DNA from 3 places in the Pseudomonas sp. GT1P32 genome. Region 1 is predicted to be linked to each of the others. Evidence: predicted binding sites of a transcription regulator. Region 1 holds the regulator's gene; each other region holds the start of a gene.
The links. Region 1 encodes sigma-54, which starts transcription at its own class of promoters, with help from an activator protein. Its sites were predicted from a motif close to ANTGGCATNNANNTTGCTNT; they were not measured.

Region 1 (5,514 bases):
TTCTGGGGCTGGATGTCTGGGAGCATGCCTATTACCTGCAGTATCAAAACCGCCGGCCGGAATACATCAACGCTTTTTACAACGTGATCAATTGGCCCGAAGTCGCTGCGCGCTATCAGGCTGCACTGGTTTAAGTCTTCTATAAAAACAATCCTGGGCAGACTATGGGCACTGAAACACTGGCGATCGGAAGTGGACGACTGTTTCGTTACGCGTTTGGGTCGCTGTTACTACTGGCGGGCGTGAGCCTGTTGGTTGCGCATGGGCTTGCGTGGCTGGACCTTGAGCCGAAACTGCTGCGTGCGTTGCAGGGCGGGGCAATTTGCGCCTTGGGCACGGCTCTGGGTGCGGTGCCGGTGCTGGTGATTCGACGCATGCCCCAGGCGGTCAGCGATACGCTGCTCGGCTTCGGTGCCGGGGTGATGCTCGCGGCGACGGCGTTTTCGCTGATCGTGCCGGGCATTGCCGCTGCTGAAAGCCTGGGGCTGACACCTTGGGCGGCCAGCGGTCTGATCAGTTTCGGCATCATGCTTGGCGCGTTCGGGCTGTATCTGGTGGATCGAAAGGTTTCCGGCGCTTCACCGGAAATGCTCGTCGGCACACTGGAGCGGCCGGTCATTCCGCCACGGATCTGGTTGTTCGTGTTTGCCATCATCGCCCACAACATTCCCGAAGGCATGGCGGTCGGTGTCTCGGCGGGTGGCGGCATGCCCGACGCCGACAGCCTGGCCATGGGCATCGCCTTGCAGGATGTGCCAGAAGGATTGGTCATTGCGTTGGTGTTGGCCGGAGCAGGGATGTCGCGGGTCAAGGCGTTCCTGATCGGGGCGGCATCAGGCTTGGTCGAGCCGGTCTTCGCACTGTTGTGCGCCTGGCTGGTAAGCCTGGCCGAGCTGTTGTTGCCGTTGGGCCTGGCGCTCGCGGCCGGGGCCATGTTGCTGGTGGTCACGCACGAAGTCATTCCCGAGTCGCGCCGCCATGGTCGCGACAAGCTGGCCAGCCTTGGGCTGCTGATCGGGTTTTGTTTGATGATGGTGATGGATACAGCGCTCGCCTAGGCGAGCGTTATTCGCCTTCGTCGAAGTAACGGTTGATCAAGTCTGTCAGCGCATCTAGCGCTTTTTGCTCGTCTTCGCCTTCGGTGCTGATATAGATTTTGGTGCCTTTGCCTGCAGCGAGCATCATCATTGCCATGATGCTTTTGCCGTCGACCGTTGATTCCGGCGTTCGTCCGACTCTGATCGTGCAGTCTTTGAACTCGCCGGCGACACCAACGAATTTGGCGGAAGCGCGGGCATGCAGGCCCAGCTTGTTGATGATTTCGATTTCCAGAGCAGGCATCGCGATGTGAATCCTTTAGCTGAGGTCGCGGTGGCGGACCTGGACGTTCTTCAGGGTTTTTTGCAGGGCCTGACCCAGACGTTCGGTCAGATAGACGGAGCGGTGGTGCCCGCCGGTGCAGCCGATGGCAATGGTGACATAAGCGCGGTTGCTGGCGGCAAAGCGCGGCAACCATTTGAGCAGGTACGTGGAAATGTCCTGGAACATCTCTTCGACGTCCGGCTGGGCGGCCAGGTATGTGGCAACCGGTTCATCAAGCCCGGACTGATCGCGTAGCTCGGGCTTCCAATAGGGGTTCGGCAGGCAGCGCACGTCGAACACCAGATCGGCGTCCACCGGCATGCCGCGCTTGAATCCGAACGACTCCACCAAAAACGCTGTGCCGGGTTCCGGCTGGTTCAGCAGGCGCAACTTGATGGTATCGCGCAGCTGGTACAGGTTCAGGTTGGTGGTGATGACCTTGAGATCGGCGAGGTCGGCAATCGGCCCCAGAAGGCTGGTTTCATCGTTGATCGCCTCGGCCAGCGAGCGGTTGGCGCTGCTCAGCGGGTGACGACGGCGAGTTTCCGAAAAACGCTTAAGCAAGGTTTCTTCGTCGGCGTCCAGGTACAGGACGTCGCACTGGATATGCCGGCTGCGAACTTCTTCGAGCAGTTCCGGAAACCGGCTCAGGTGGCTCGGCAGGTTGCGCGCGTCAATGGACACGGCAACCAGCGGTTGCGCCAGTTCGGTGTGGATCAGCGCGCGTTCAGCCAGTTCCGGCAACAACCCGGCGGGCAGGTTGTCGATGCAGTAATAGCCGTTGTCCTCGAGAACATCGAGCGCGGTGCTTTTACCTGAGCCGGAACGGCCACTGACGATGATCAAGCGCATGATTAGTGCCCGTTTTGCTCGTCCAGGACAACCTGATACAAGGCTTCATTGCTCGGGGCGCTACGCAGGCGATCGCGGACTTCCTTGCGATCGAGCATGCTGGCGATCTGACGGAGCAATTCAAGGTGCGCATCGGTAGCGGCTTCGGGGACCAGCAAGACGAACAGCAGGTCAACCGGAGCACCGTCGATGGCGTCGAAATCGATAGGGGCGTCCAGGTGCATCAAGGCGCTGATGGGCGAGGTGCAACCTTTCAGCCGACAGTGAGGGATAGCGATGCCGTTACCAAAACCGGTCGAACCGAGTTTTTCACGGGCAATCAACGCCTCGAAGACATCTTGCATCTCCAGATCCGGCACTTCCCGGGCGATCAGGTTGGCAATTTGCTCGAGGGCTTTCTTTTTGCTGCCGCCCGGCACGTTCACGAGGGAACGGCCGGGGGTCAGGATGCTTTCAAGTCGGATCATGGGTTGGGAGTGTTAACGACCGGTCGCGCCCTGGAGGAGGCTCTGGGTCTTTTCCTTATGCTTTTTGAGTTGTTTATCCAGCTTGTCGGTCAATGCGTCGATCGCCGCGTACATATCGGTATGTTCCGCGTTGGCGACCACTTCATTGCCGGGAATATGCAGCGTGGCTTCGATTTTCTGCTTCAGCTTTTCGACCGTCATCGTGACCTGCACGTTGGTGATCTTGTCGAAATGCCTCTCTAACCGTTCGAGTTTTTCGCCGATGTAGGTGCGAAGAGGTTCGGTCACTTCCAGTTGGTGTCCACTGATGTTGACTTGCATACAGCTTCTCCTTCGTTGCCAGTGCATAAAGCGGTAGACCAGATGATCTACCACTGGAACGCTGTGGCGTGGCTCTACATCAACCGCTTGCGTTCGCTCGAAGGCGCGATCCCGAGGGATTCGCGGTACTTGGCGACGGTGCGGCGAGCCACCTGAATGCCTTGTGCCTCCAGTAAACCAGCGATCTTGCTGTCACTCAACGGCTTTTTCTGATTTTCCGCGGCAACCAGTTTTTTGATGATCGCGCGGATCGCCGTGGACGAGCATTCACCGCCTTCGGAGGTGCTGACGTGGCTGGAGAAAAAGTATTTCAGCTCATATATGCCCCGGGGGGTATGCATGAATTTTTGTGTCGTTACGCGGGAAATCGTCGACTCGTGCATGCCCACCGCTTCGGCGATGTCATGCAGCACCAGCGGTTTCATCGCTTCGTCGCCGTATTCCAGAAAACCGCGCTGATGCTCGACGATCTGGGTGGCAACTTTCATCAGGGTTTCGTTGCGGCTTTGCAGGCTCTTGATGAACCAGCGGGCCTCTTGCAACTGATTACGCATGAAGGTGTTGTCGGCACTGGTGTCGGCGCGGCGAACAAAACCGGCGTATTGGGCGTTGACCCGCAACCGTGGCACCGATTCCTGGTTCAGCTCGACCAGCCAGCGCTCGTTGTCCTTGCGCACGATCACGTCGGGGACGACGTACTCGGCTTCGCTGGATTCGATCTGCGAGCCAGGGCGCGGGTTGAGGCTCTGAACCAGTTCGATCACCTGGCGCAGTTCATCTTCCTTGAGCTTCATGCGGCGCATCAGCTGGCTGTAGTCGCGGCTGCCGAGCAGGTCGATGTAATCGGTGACCAGGCGCTTGGCCTCGGCCAGCCAAGGTGTCTTGGCTGGAAGCTGGCGCAATTGCAGCAGCAGGCATTCACCCAGGTTGCGGGCGCCGATGCCGGCGGGTTCGAATTGCTGGATGCGATGCAGGACGGCTTCGATTTCGTCCAGTTCGATGTCGAGTTCCGGATCGAAGGCTTCGAGGATTTCCTCGAGGGTTTCGTCCAGGTAGCCCTGATTGTTGATGCAATCGATCAGGGTCACGGCGATCAGGCGATCGGTGTCGGACATCGGCGCCAGGTTCAGTTGCCACAACAGGTGGCTTTGCAGGCTCTCACCGGCGGATGTACGGGTAGTAAAATCCCACTCGTCGTCATCGTTGCTCGGCAGGCTGCTGGCGCTGGTCTGGTAGACGTCTTCCCAGGCGGTGTCGACGGGCAGTTCGTTGGGAATGCGCTCGTTCCAGTCACCTTCCTCGAGGTTGTCCACCGTCGGGGCGGTTTCCTGATAGGAGGGTTCTGAAACGTCGGCGTTGGGTTGCTGTTCGGCTTTGTCGGCCAAGGGGTCGGCGTTATCGAAGTCGTCGCCTTCTTCCTGGCGTTCGAGCATCGGATTGGACTCCAGGGCCTCCTGGATTTCCTGTTGCAGGTCCAGGGTCGACAATTGGAGCAGGCGGATGGCCTGTTGCAGCTGCGGTGTCATCGTCAGCTGCTGGCCCATTCTCAAGACTAGCGATGGTTTCATGGCAGGGGCTAAACACCTTATTCGCCGGCGCACATGCGCCATCCACTACAGGGCGCCGAAGCGCCAAACATAAGCAAATTATATGCCCGAAACCGTAGCGTTTGCCTAGAGCGCTGTAACAATAAAAAAGTATTGATTTTTTATCGAGACAAGCGCTCGGACAGCCAGCCAGACACCTCAGCGCTTACAGGCGGAACTCATGGCCCAGATAGACTTCTTTCACGAGGTCGTTGGCCAGGATGGTGGCCGAATCACCTTCGGCGATCAATTGGCCATCGTTGACGATGTAGGCGGTTTCGCAGATATCCAGCGTTTCACGGACGTTGTGGTCGGTGATCAGCACGCCAATGCCCTTGGCCTTGAGGTGGTAGATGATCTGTTTGATGTCGCCCACCGAAATCGGGTCCACGCCGGCGAACGGTTCGTCGAGGAGGATGAATTTCGGGTTGGTGGCCAGTGCCCGGGCGATTTCCACACGGCGGCGTTCGCCACCGGACAGGCTCATGCCGAGGTTGTCGCGGATGTGGCTGATGTGGAATTCCTGCAGCAGGCTTTCCAGTTCCTTGCGACGACCGGCCTTGTCGAGTTCCTTGCGGGTCTCGAGGATCGCCATGATGTTGTCGGCGACCGATAGTTTGCGGAAGATCGACGCTTCTTGCGGAAGATAGCCGATACCTGCCTTCGCACGACCGTGCATCGGCTGGTGGCTGACGTCCAGATCATCGATCAGTACGCGACCCTGATCGGCCTGAACCAGGCCGACAATCATGTAGAAGCAGGTGGTTTTGCCGGCGCCGTTAGGGCCAAGCAGGCCGACGATCTGACCGCTGTCGATAGACAGGCTGACGTCGCGCACGACCTGACGGCTCTTGTAGCTCTTGGCCAAATGCTGAGCTTTCAGAGTTGCCATTACGGGGCCTTTTGCTCGTCGGTTTTCTTTTTCG
Region 2 (5,514 bases), 1.9 Mb from region 1:
CGATGGGCTTCTTGCACTGGCTGCACAGTTTGCGCGCCAGGCGCTGGGCGATGATCAGGCTGACGGACGTCGCGATGTTGAACCCCTGAATGCCCATGTTGTGCAGGCGGGTCAGGGTTTCGGCGGCGCTGTTGGTGTGCAGGGTCGACAGCACCAGGTGCCCGGTCTGGGCGGCTTTGATGGCAATTTCGGCGGTTTCCAGGTCGCGGATCTCGCCGACCATGATCACGTCCGGGTCCTGGCGCAAAAACGAACGCAGCGCCTGGGCAAAACCCAGCCCCTGCTTGGCGTTGACGTTGACCTGGTTGATGCCTTCCATGTTGATCTCCACCGGGTCTTCGGCGGTGGAGATGTTGATGTCCACGGTGTTGAGAATGTTCAGCCCGGTGTAGAGCGACACGGTCTTGCCCGACCCCGTGGGACCGGTCACCAGAATCATCCCCTGCGGCTGCTTCAGCGCGGCCATGTACAGGTCTTTCTGGTCCGGTTCGTAACCGAGGGCGTCGATGCCCATTTGCGCGCTCGATGGATCAAGTATCCGGATCACCACTTTTTCGCCCCACAGGGTCGGCAGGGTGTTGACCCGGAAGTCGATGGACTTGCTCTTCGACAGGCGCATCTTGATCCGCCCGTCCTGGGGTTTGCGCCGCTCGGAGATGTCGAGGCTGGCCATGACTTTCAGGCGGGCGGCGATGCGGTTGGCCAGTTGAATCGGCGGCTTGGCGACTTCACGCAGCATGCCGTCGGTGCGCATCCGCACGCGGTAGGTTTTTTCGTAGGGCTCGAAATGCAGGTCGGAAGAGCCACTCCTGATCGCGTCCAGCAGCATCTTGTGAACGAAGCGCACCACCGGCGCGTCGTCGGCATCCTGTCCGGCGATGGCGTCCTGTTGGTGGTCATCGATCGACTCGATGTCCATGCCATCGAGGTCTACGTCGGCCATGTCTTCCAGTCCGCTGGCATGGCTGTCGAAGAACTTCTCGATGGCATCGCTGAGCTTGTCGTCCTCCACCAGGATGGCTTCGGTGTTCAGCCCGGTGCTGAACTGGATGTCGTTGATGGCCTGGTGATTGGTCGGGTCGGAAACCCCCACGAACAACTTGTTGCCGCGCCGCCAGAGGGGCAGGGCGTGATGCTGGCGAACCAGTTTTTCGCTGACCAGGCCCTTGGGTTGGGTTTCCTTGTCCAGGCAGTTGAGGTCGAGCAGCGCCATGCCGAAATGCTCCGAAGCGATCTCGGCGACCTGGCGACTTTTCACCAGTTTGTTCTGCACCAGATAACTGACGAGGGAGATTTTATGACGTTGGGCTTGCTGATACGCCTGTTGCGCGCTTTGGTCGGTGAGCAGCTCGGCAAGAACCAATTGCTTGGCCAGACCGCTAAGGGCGATGTCATTCATGGGGATACCGGACGCAGACAGTTCATGACTTATAGCCTAGTCAACCGGTGGCGCCAAACCAGCGCTGCTCTGGTGACAAAAAGTGTCAGATAGTGCGGATCCTGGGGGCTGGAAAAGGCCTTGCTTCGTTCCCGCGTCCCGCTAACAGGGGGCAACGGGCTTGGCATGGGCTGTGCTGAGACTGGTTCAGGTCATGAGATTTCGACTCATGCATGGAGCTTGTCTATGAATACTCAGAAAGGTTTTACGCTTATCGAACTGTTGATCGTGGTGGCGATCATCGGGATTCTGGCGACGTTTGCGTTGCCGGCTTACTCGAAGTATCAGGCCCGGGCAAAAGTGACGGCGGGGTTGGCGGAGATTGCAGCGCTGAAGGTTTCGTTTGAAGACCTGATGAATGCCGGCACTGCAGAACCCACCACACTGACGGGCGCCGGCACGACGACGCAGAACTGTGCAATTGCTGTCACCGGCACGGTTGCCTCAGGCGCTGGCACCATTGTCTGCACCTTGCAGAAAGCACCGGCCCCTGTGGCAGGTAAAACCATCACGCTGACTCGCAGCGCCACAGCAGGCTGGTCATGCGCGACCGGCGTGACTGCCGATTACGCACCGCCTGGTTGCACAGCCTCAGCAACTTAATGCTGCAAACGGGTAAATAGAAGAATGCCCCATCGTTGGATGGGGCATTTTTTTGGGGGGAAAAAACTCCCAGTTCGCTGTGCTTCTTGGTGAGATTTGGAAAACCCCACAAATTCATGGCCTTAGGCCAACGGTAAAACCCGCAACTTGCATGTAGATATTGCCGAAGTCATGCAATTTGCATGATTTCGAAAATCAGTCATTTTTTTAACTTGCTGATTTATAAGGAATTAATGACTGTTTCAAAGTTGGCACAGCGTTCGCACTATACCCAGTAACCCTGCTGACAAGACACGCAGCAGACTTTATGAAAAAACAGGAGTTACTCGTATGAAGAAGTTCGCTATCGCTGCCGCTGCTGCTACCGCTCTGACCCTGACCATGGCCAACGCTGCATTTGCACAGACCCAGGCTACCCAAGCGCCAATGACCCTGGCTGCCGGTGAAGTGGCCAAGGCTAAAGAAACCACTTCAGACACCTGGATCACCACCAAAGTCAAAGCTGACCTGGTAACTGAAAAAGGCATTCCTGGTACCGATATCAAAGTCGAAACCAACAAAGGTGTTGTATCCCTGTCGTCCACCGTCGCGGTGACTGACGCGCAGAAAGCCACCGCTGTGGCCATCACCAAGAAAATCAAAGGCGTCAAAGCGGTCTCCGCTGACGGCCTGAAAGCCGAGTAAGGCAAGACTTCTCGCCTGAACGGGAGAAGGCGCGGTAGACGAGCCGAGTCATGCGTCTGCCGCCACTTGAGAGTTCATGCGACGGCCACAAGGATGTGGCCATTACAGGCCCCAGACATTCGTGTCCGGGGCCTGTTCTATTCCGGGCCACCACAAAACCAAACTGTAGGAGCCGGCTTGCTGCGGGCGGCGTTCCGACGATTGCGGTGTGTCAGTCGACGAAACTGATTACTGACACACCGCAATCGCCAGCAAGCCGGCTCCTACAAAGGGCCTGTGTGTCAGTTACCGCGCTTGCTGGTGATCTGCCTCAGGCGATTCCCTTCAAACCGTAGGTATTGATACATCCCGCCGTTGGGCCCGTAGGTCCATTCCTCGACCTGGAATTCTTCCCGACGGTTGGCGCTGCGCTTGTAGCCCAACAGGTCTCGACTGACTGGCTCACCGCACTTCTGCAGGACCTCGCTGGACCGGTCGCCGACGCTGACCAACTGACTGCCGCAGCGCAGGGTATCGGCGGCCGTGGCCGGACTGGCCGCCATTGCCAGTGCCAGGCTGATCAGCAACCGACTGATCATCACTCGGCATCCAGGTGCAACGGCGTTACCACCCGACCGTCACTTTCCGCTTCGCCGAGACTGGCATCGATGAAGTACACGCGGTCATCGGCCAACTGACCCTTGTCGACCAGATAATCCTTGATGCTGCTGGCGCGATCCTGGCCCAGCTGGCGCAAGAGCACGTCGCTGGAACTCCAGAACTTGATCACGTCCGCGCGCATTTTTGCAGTGCGTTCTTCCTTGCCCAGGTCCTTCCATTCGGCCGGTGGCTGGTTTTTCAGGCGGGTGCGGTAGATGCCTTCCAGCAGCGGGCCTTTCTCGCCGTCCGGTACTTGCAGCAACGAGGCCTGCGCCGGCACCCTGTCGCCGCGACGCTGGAGCATTTTGTAGTAGTTGTACTGGTATTCCCGTTCCAGGCGTTGCTCGGCGATCAGCGGGCCATCGCTGCTGGCGGCAGCGGTGCCTTCGATCTCCAGGCGCAGGGCCGGACGTTCCTTGAGTGCATTGGACAGTTTGACCAGCGAACCCTCGGCGTCCTTGCTCAGGTCGCTTGAACCCGGTGCGAACGACACCGTGCCGAGGTCTTCCGAACCACCGCCACTGACCAGCCCGCCAATCATTTTGAACGGTGCGGCAGCGGCTTTGACGATCAGGTTACGCAGGGTCTGCCAGACAATCGGCATGACGCTGAACTGCGGATTGTTGAGGTCGCCGGTGACTGGCAGCTCGATGGAAATCTTGCCGTCGACATCCTTGAGCAGGGCAATCGCCAGTTTCAGCGGCAGGCTGACAGCGTCGGGGCTGTCGACCTTTTCACCCAGTTGCAATTGCTCGACCACCACTTTGTTTTCAGCCTTGAGCTGGCCTTTGGTAATCAGGTAATGCAGGTCGAGATTGAGTCGGCCCTTGCGGATACGGTAGCCGGCGAATTTGCCGGAGTAGGGCGTCAGTGTGGTCAGTTCCACCCGTTTGAAACTGGTGGCGATGTCGAGGCTGGCCATCGGGTCGAACGGGTTGACCGAACCTTTGATGGTCACCGGCGCGTAGCGATCGACCTTGCCCTTGATGTCGACGGTCGCCGGTTTTGCCTGACGGCTGTCGATGGTGCCGATCTGCCCGTTGAGCTGTTGCACGGCGGTGGCGAAGTTCGGGGTCAGGCTGAAGTCGGCGAAGTTGGCCGAACCGTCATTGATGGCAATGCCGCCGATGTGGATGCCCAGCGGCTTGTCCTTGCTGGCAGGTTTGGCCGCAGCGGTTTTGGCGCCGGAATCGGGTGGTTGCGGGATCAGCAGGTCATCGACGTTGGTGGTGCGGTCATCGTTGATCATGAAACGCACGTAGGGCTGGAGCAGGTTGACCTTGTCGATCGACAGGCTGTCGCCGTGCTGATAATTCAGGCCTTCGACCACCACCTGTTGCCACTTGAGAAAGTCGCGGGTTTTCAGGGTGTCGAGGGTGTGCAACTGATCGATCTGCGCCCGTCCTGTGACGCTGAACGCCAACGGCTCGGTGCTTTTCAGGTTGACCGCCAGATCGCTGCCGAGCATGCCGCTGCGCAGTTCAAGGCGAATGAACGGATTGATGTAGGACTGGGCGACCCGCAGGTCGATGTCCTTGGTGTGCACGTTCAATTTGGCGCTGACGGGAGCGAGATTGACCTCGCCATCCGCAGAGATCTTGCCTTGCTTGCCCACGCCGGTGTCGAGCTTGAGGGTAAAAGGCGAGCCATTGAGGCTGTCGAAATTTTGCAGGTCCAGGTTCAGCGGGTTCAAATCCAGCGTCACGGCGGGCTGTGTTTTGCGGTCAGCCAGGTGCACCTGGTAATTGCGCAACTGCACATCTTTCAACAGCACTTGCCAAGGTTTGCTCGGCGGCGTCGGTTCTGGTTTTGGCGAGTCGGCGGCCGCTGGCGTGCTGGCCGGTTCGGCTTTGGCTTTGGCGGCGGCCTTGGACGGTTGGCTGGCGAACAGCTTCTGCCAGTCGAGTTGCCCGTCGGCTTCCAGTGCCGCCCAGGTTTCCAGTTTGTTGCTGCGGATCTTGCCGACGACAACTTGCTGCTTGGCCAGGTCGACCGTGGTTTCAGTCACGTCCAGGCGTTCGAGTTTCACCAATGGCCGACCGTCCGGAGCCTTGATGGCGAAGGGCGCGACGCTCACTGCGACGTTGTTCAGCAGCAGCTCGGTTTCCTTGGACAGGTTGAGTTTGTAGTCGGTGCTCAGATTCAGCACG
Region 3 (5,514 bases), 620 kb from region 1:
GGATACGGCCGTTACGCTTCTTGCCGTCGGCGTCGATAGCGACAACCGGAGTGTTCGGCTTGATGCGACCACGAGCGATACGGCCAACGCCGATAACACCCAGGAAGCTGTTGTAGTCCAGAGCGGAGATTTGCATCTGGAACGGACCGTCACGGTCGACTTGCGGCGCAGGTACGTTGTCGACGATCGACTGGTACAGCGGGGTCATGTCTTCAGCCATGTCGGTGTGGTCCAGACCGGCAATACCGTTCAGGGCCGAGGCGTAGACGACTTTGAAGTCCAGCTGTTCTTCGGTGGCACCCAGGTTGTCGAACAGGTCGAAGATCTGGTCCAGAACCCAGTCCGGACGCGCGCCTGGACGGTCAACCTTGTTGATGACCACGATTGGACGCAGGCCGGCTTCGAAAGCCTTCTTGGTCACGAAACGGGTTTGCGGCATAGGGCCGTCTTGAGCGTCAACCAGCAGCAGAACGGAGTCAACCATCGACATTACGCGTTCAACTTCGCCGCCGAAGTCGGCGTGGCCCGGGGTGTCCACGATGTTGATGTGGTAGCCGTTCCAGTTGATGGCGGTGTTTTTCGCCAGAATGGTAATACCGCGCTCTTTCTCCTGGTCGTTGGAGTCCATCACGCGCTCGTCGTTGAGCTCGTTGCGCTCCAGGGTGCCGGATTGACGCAAGAGTTTGTCTACCAGGGTGGTTTTACCATGGTCAACGTGAGCAATGATGGCGATGTTGCGTAGATTTTCGATCACTTGTGTATCTCGATCAGAGGATTCGGTGTGCTGACAAGTCTTGGCAGCGATTAACAGTAGAGTCAGGCCTTGCCGTTACAGCTTGACGGCAGAGTCGGGGGGCCGATGACGCAGGCCACAGGCAAACAGCCCCGGGCTCTTAGCTCGGTCGATAAACGCGCACATTGGCATGCCCCTCACTGAGCAAATGGTGGGCATGCAGGCGACTCATCACGCCTTTGTCGCAATACAGCAGGTACTGGCGAGTAGGGTCCAGTTCCTTGAAACGAGCGTTCAATGCATAAAACGGCATCGTCTGCACCTCAATGCCACCGAGTTCCAGCGGCTCGTCTTCAGCGGCATCCGGGTGACGGATGTCGATGATGATCTGCCCCGCCAGTGCTTCGCTGACTTCTTCGATCTGCAAATCCTGGCCCAATTCGTCGATCACGCGATCGATCGGCACCAGTTTGGCGTTCTCGAGCGCACGCTCAAGGACTGCCATGTCGAATTCTTTCTCTTCATGCTCCACCCGGTGGCGCTTGGCAGCCGTCTTCGGGTTGACTGAAATGACCCCGCAATACTCCGGCATGTGCCGGGCGAAATCGGCGGTACCGATTTCGTTGGCCAGATCGATGATGTCCTGCTTGTGACTGGCGATCAGCGGGCGCAGCACCAGCTTCTCGGTCACGCAGTCGATCACGTTCAGATTCGGCAATGTCTGGCTCGACACCTGGGAGATCGCCTCCCCGGTCACCAGCGCTTCGATTTGCAGTCGATCGGCAATTTGGGTCGCAGCGCGCAACATCATACGCTTCAATACTACGCCCATATGACTGTTATCGACTTTACCGAGAATTTCTCCCAGTACTTCCTCGAACGGCACACTGACAAATAACACGCGTTGGGAGCTGCCGTACTTCTTCCAGATGAAGTGCGCGACTTCCATCACGCCCAGTTCGTGGGCCCTTCCGCCCAGATTGAAGAAGCAGAAGTGGGCCATCAGGCCGCGACGCATGATCTGGTAGGCCGCCACAGTGGAGTCGAAGCCGCCGGACATCAGCACAAGTGTCTGCTCCAGTGCACCCAGCGGATAACCGCCGATGCCGTTGTGCTGACTGTGGATCACGAACAACCGTTGGTCGCGAACTTCGATTCGGACTTCGATTTCAGGTTTTTTCAGGTCGATCCCGGCGGCACCGCACTGGCGGCGCAACTGGCTGCCGACGTATTTCTCAATATCTATCGAGCTGAATGGGTGCTTGCCGGCGCGTTTGCAACGCACCGAGAAAATCTTGCCGGCCAGTGCATCACCGTAGTGCTGCTTGCATTTTTCAACGATGTCGTCGAAATCACCCAGCGGGTACTCATCGATTTGCAGGAAGTGCGCGACGCCCGGCATGCAGCTCAGACGCTCGCCCATCTCCTTCAGAGCCTTGGGATCGCTGACGCGGGTTTCCAGCTCGAGGTTGTCCCACACGCCGTTCACCACCACAGCCGGATCCAGATCGCGGAGCACGGCACGGATGTTCTTGGCCAACTGGCGGATGAAACGCATCCGTACCGGGCGGCTCTTGATGGTGATCTCTGGGAAGACTTTTACGATTAATTTCATGGAAACAGCGCGCGCGAGGCCTGCCGAAAAAGGGGGGCGCGGATTATAGCGGAAATTGCTCAAGGTTTAACCAGTTAATGTGCAGAAGGTTTTTCGCGCACCAAAACAGGTCATTTACCAATTTTTACGCCACATTGTAGGGCGGGATTTTCTCCATTAATGCGCTACGCACCTTTATAAGCGTGATATTGGGGCAAAAAACCCATGGTGGGGCACTGGCATGCAATTTGCTCCCTTGTGAGGCAGGTTGCCTTGGCAGAGTATTCGCGCCGGCATCACCCACATTCTAAGGGCATCCACTACTAAGCCCGAAGCCACCCGGAGGACACTATGTCGAAGTCGGTTCAACTCATCAAAGATCATGACGTCAAGTGGATTGATCTGCGCTTCACGGACACCAAAGGCACCCAGCACCACGTGACCATGCCGGCTCGCGACGCGCTGGATGAAGACTTCTTCGAAGTCGGCAAGATGTTCGACGGTTCCTCCATCGCTGGCTGGAAAGGCATCGAAGCCTCCGACATGATCCTGCTGCCGGACGACAGCACTGCCGTACTGGACCCGTTCACCGAAGAGCCGACCCTGATCCTGGTCTGCGACATCATCGAACCTTCGAGCATGCAAGGCTACGATCGCGACCCACGTGCGATCGCCAAGCGCGCAGAGGAATACCTCAAGTCCACCGCCATCGGCGACACTGTGTATGCCGGTCCGGAGCCAGAGTTCTTCATCTTCGACCAAGTGAAGTTCAAGTCCGACATCTCCGGTTCCATGTTCAAGATCTACTCTGAACAAGGCTCGTGGATGTCCGACCAGGACGTGGAAGGCGGCAACCGTGGCCACCGTCCAGGCGTCAAAGGCGGTTACTTCCCTGTTCCACCGTTCGACCACGACCACGAAATCCGTACCTCCATGTGCAACGCACTGGAAGAAATGGGCCTGACCGTAGAAGTTCACCACCACGAAGTGGCAACTGCCGGCCAGAACGAAATCGGCGTCAAGTTCAACACCCTGGTGAAGAAAGCCGACGAAACCCAAACCCTGAAGTACGTCGTGCACAACGTGGCCGATGCCTACGGCCGCACCGCTACCTTCATGCCTAAGCCTCTGTACGGCGACAACGGCTCGGGCATGCACGTGCACATGTCCATCTGGAAAGACGGCAAGAACACCTTCGCTGGCGAAGGCTATGCCGGTCTGTCCGACACCGCTCTGTACTTCATCGGCGGCATCATCAAACACGGTAAGGCCCTGAACGGCTTCACCAACCCGGCGACCAACTCCTACAAGCGTCTGGTTCCAGGCTTCGAAGCTCCAGTGATGCTGGCCTACTCGGCCCGTAACCGCTCCGCTTCGATCCGTATTCCTTACGTGTCGAGCCCGAAAGGCCGCCGTATCGAAGCGCGCTTCCCGGATCCGGCTGCCAACCCATACCTGTGCTTCGCAGCACTGATGATGGCTGGCCTGGACGGTATCCAGAACAAGATCCACCCTGGCGACGCGGCTGACAAAAACCTGTACGACCTGCCGCCTGAAGAGGCGAAAGAGATCCCACAAGTTTGCGGCAGCCTGAAAGAAGCCCTGGAAGAGCTGGACAAAGGTCGTGCGTTCCTGACCAAAGGCGGCGTGTTCTCCGATGACTTCATCGACGCTTACATCGCTCTGAAAAGCGAAGAAGAAATCAAGGTACGTACCTTCGTACACCCACTGGAATACGAGCTGTACTACAGCTGCTGATCCGGTAGCGCCGCGGCACGCGGCGTGACAAAAAAGAGGCCTCCTTCGGGAGGCCTTTTTTATGCCCGCGATTCCGCGGATGGCCCCGCTTTTCTGTGGGAGCGAGCCTGCTCGCGAAGGGGTCGTCACATCCAACATTGATTTTGAATGACGCACCGCTTTCGCGAGCAGGCTCGCTCCCACAGGGACTTGCGCCGCCTGATGCATTGCAGGAAATCATGCCCGAATGTTTACAACTTGGGTCAATCGCCAGCCCTGACCTATGCTGCAACCCAACGCTTTCGTTTCTGGTCGATTTTATGGGTCGTGGTTTTCCGTTCATCCTGTTGTTGATCGCCCTGCCCGTCGCCGCGCAGATTTATAAGTACACCGACGCCGCCGGCAACACCGCCTACAGCAATCAACCACCCGACGGTGTGAAGGCTCAGCCGGTCGAACTGCCGCCGCTCAACAGCGTCGAGCGCCAGGCGCCTCCTGTCCCACCCGCAGAAGCCACCAGCCGCGAACAGTCGCGCAGCGCCTACGAGGTGCTGGAGCTGACCAACTTGCCCACCACCGAAGCGCTGCGGGCCAACAACGGCACCTTCACCGTCAACGTGTTGATCAAACCGCGCTTGCAAGGTCCGCATCTCTTCAGGCTGCTGCTGGACGACCAGCCTTACGGCCAACCAAGCAACGTGCCGATCCTGCAACTGGTCAATATTGATCGCGGCACTCACAGCCTCGCGGTGCAGGTGATCGAAGGGGAAGACATCGTGCAGCAGAGTCCGACCGTGACCTTCACGGTACAGCGGGTGCACAAGCCATGAGGTTATGGCTGCTGGCCGCATGCCTGATCGCGTTGTCCGCATCGGCCGAAGTCTTCACCTACATCGATGCCCAGGGCAATCGGGTCTTCACCGACCAGCCTGGCACTGGCAACGCCAAACGCGTACCGCTGGCGACGAGCAACCGCATGTCCGCCAACCCGACCGGCGCAGCGCCGATGATTGCCGAGAAGCGAACCGAAACCAAACCCCTGTTCCGCTACGACATGCTGCGAGTGCTGGTGCCCGAGCCCGACGCCACAATCCGCAGCAGTGCCGGCGAGCTGATCGTCAGCGTCACCAGCGAGCCCGGCCTGCAACGAGGCCATCGCTACCGTTTGTTGCTGGACGGGCAGCCCACGGCTGAACCTGGTCCGAGCCCGGTGTTCGCTTTGAGCAACATTGATCGTGGCAGCCACAACTTGTCCGTGGAAATCCTCGACGAACAAGGCCGCATCGTCGAGCGCACCGCCAATCAACCGTTCCACATGCTGCGAATCTCCCTCGCACAAAAACGCCAGGTCAAACCCTGCGCGTTGACCGACTACGGTCAACGACCGGAATGTCCGCTCAAGGACAAGCTCATCGAACCAAAAAATCCCTTCCTGCGTTTCTTCTAACCT

Region 2: the regulator sigma-54 is predicted to act here: its motif matches at 1,507-1,526, upstream of ACYZUC_RS24695 (pilin).
Region 3: the regulator sigma-54 is predicted to act here: its motif matches at 2,563-2,582, upstream of glnA (type I glutamate--ammonia ligase).

Annotation. Positions count from the first base shown of each region.
Region 1 covers NZ_CM142704.1:3,437,420-3,442,933, reverse strand. The annotation lists gene ACYZUC_RS15895 (superoxide dismutase) at 1-134, shown strand, start outside; gene ACYZUC_RS15890 (ZIP family metal transporter) at 165-1,058, shown strand; gene ACYZUC_RS15885 (HPr family phosphocarrier protein) at 1,066-1,341, opposite strand; gene rapZ (RNase adapter RapZ) at 1,357-2,214, opposite strand; gene ptsN (PTS IIA-like nitrogen regulatory protein PtsN) at 2,217-2,681, opposite strand; gene hpf (ribosome hibernation-promoting factor, HPF/YfiA family) at 2,694-3,002, opposite strand; gene ACYZUC_RS15865 (RNA polymerase factor sigma-54) at 3,077-4,570, opposite strand; gene lptB (LPS export ABC transporter ATP-binding protein) at 4,755-5,480, opposite strand; gene lptA (lipopolysaccharide transport periplasmic protein LptA) at 5,480-5,514, opposite strand, start outside.
Region 2 covers NZ_CM142704.1:5,380,911-5,386,424, forward strand. The annotation lists gene pilB (type IV-A pilus assembly ATPase PilB) at 1-1,399, opposite strand, end outside; gene ACYZUC_RS24695 (pilin) at 1,625-2,041, shown strand; gene ACYZUC_RS24700 (BON domain-containing protein) at 2,372-2,725, shown strand; gene ACYZUC_RS24705 (DUF2845 domain-containing protein) at 3,007-3,303, opposite strand; gene ACYZUC_RS24710 (DUF748 domain-containing protein) at 3,303-5,514, opposite strand, start outside.
Region 3 covers NZ_CM142704.1:4,060,101-4,065,614, forward strand. The annotation lists gene typA (translational GTPase TypA) at 1-754, opposite strand, end outside; gene thiI (tRNA uracil 4-sulfurtransferase ThiI) at 894-2,348, opposite strand; gene glnA (type I glutamate--ammonia ligase) at 2,679-4,085, shown strand; gene ACYZUC_RS18525 (DUF4124 domain-containing protein) at 4,385-4,894, shown strand; gene ACYZUC_RS18530 (DUF4124 domain-containing protein) at 4,891-5,511, shown strand.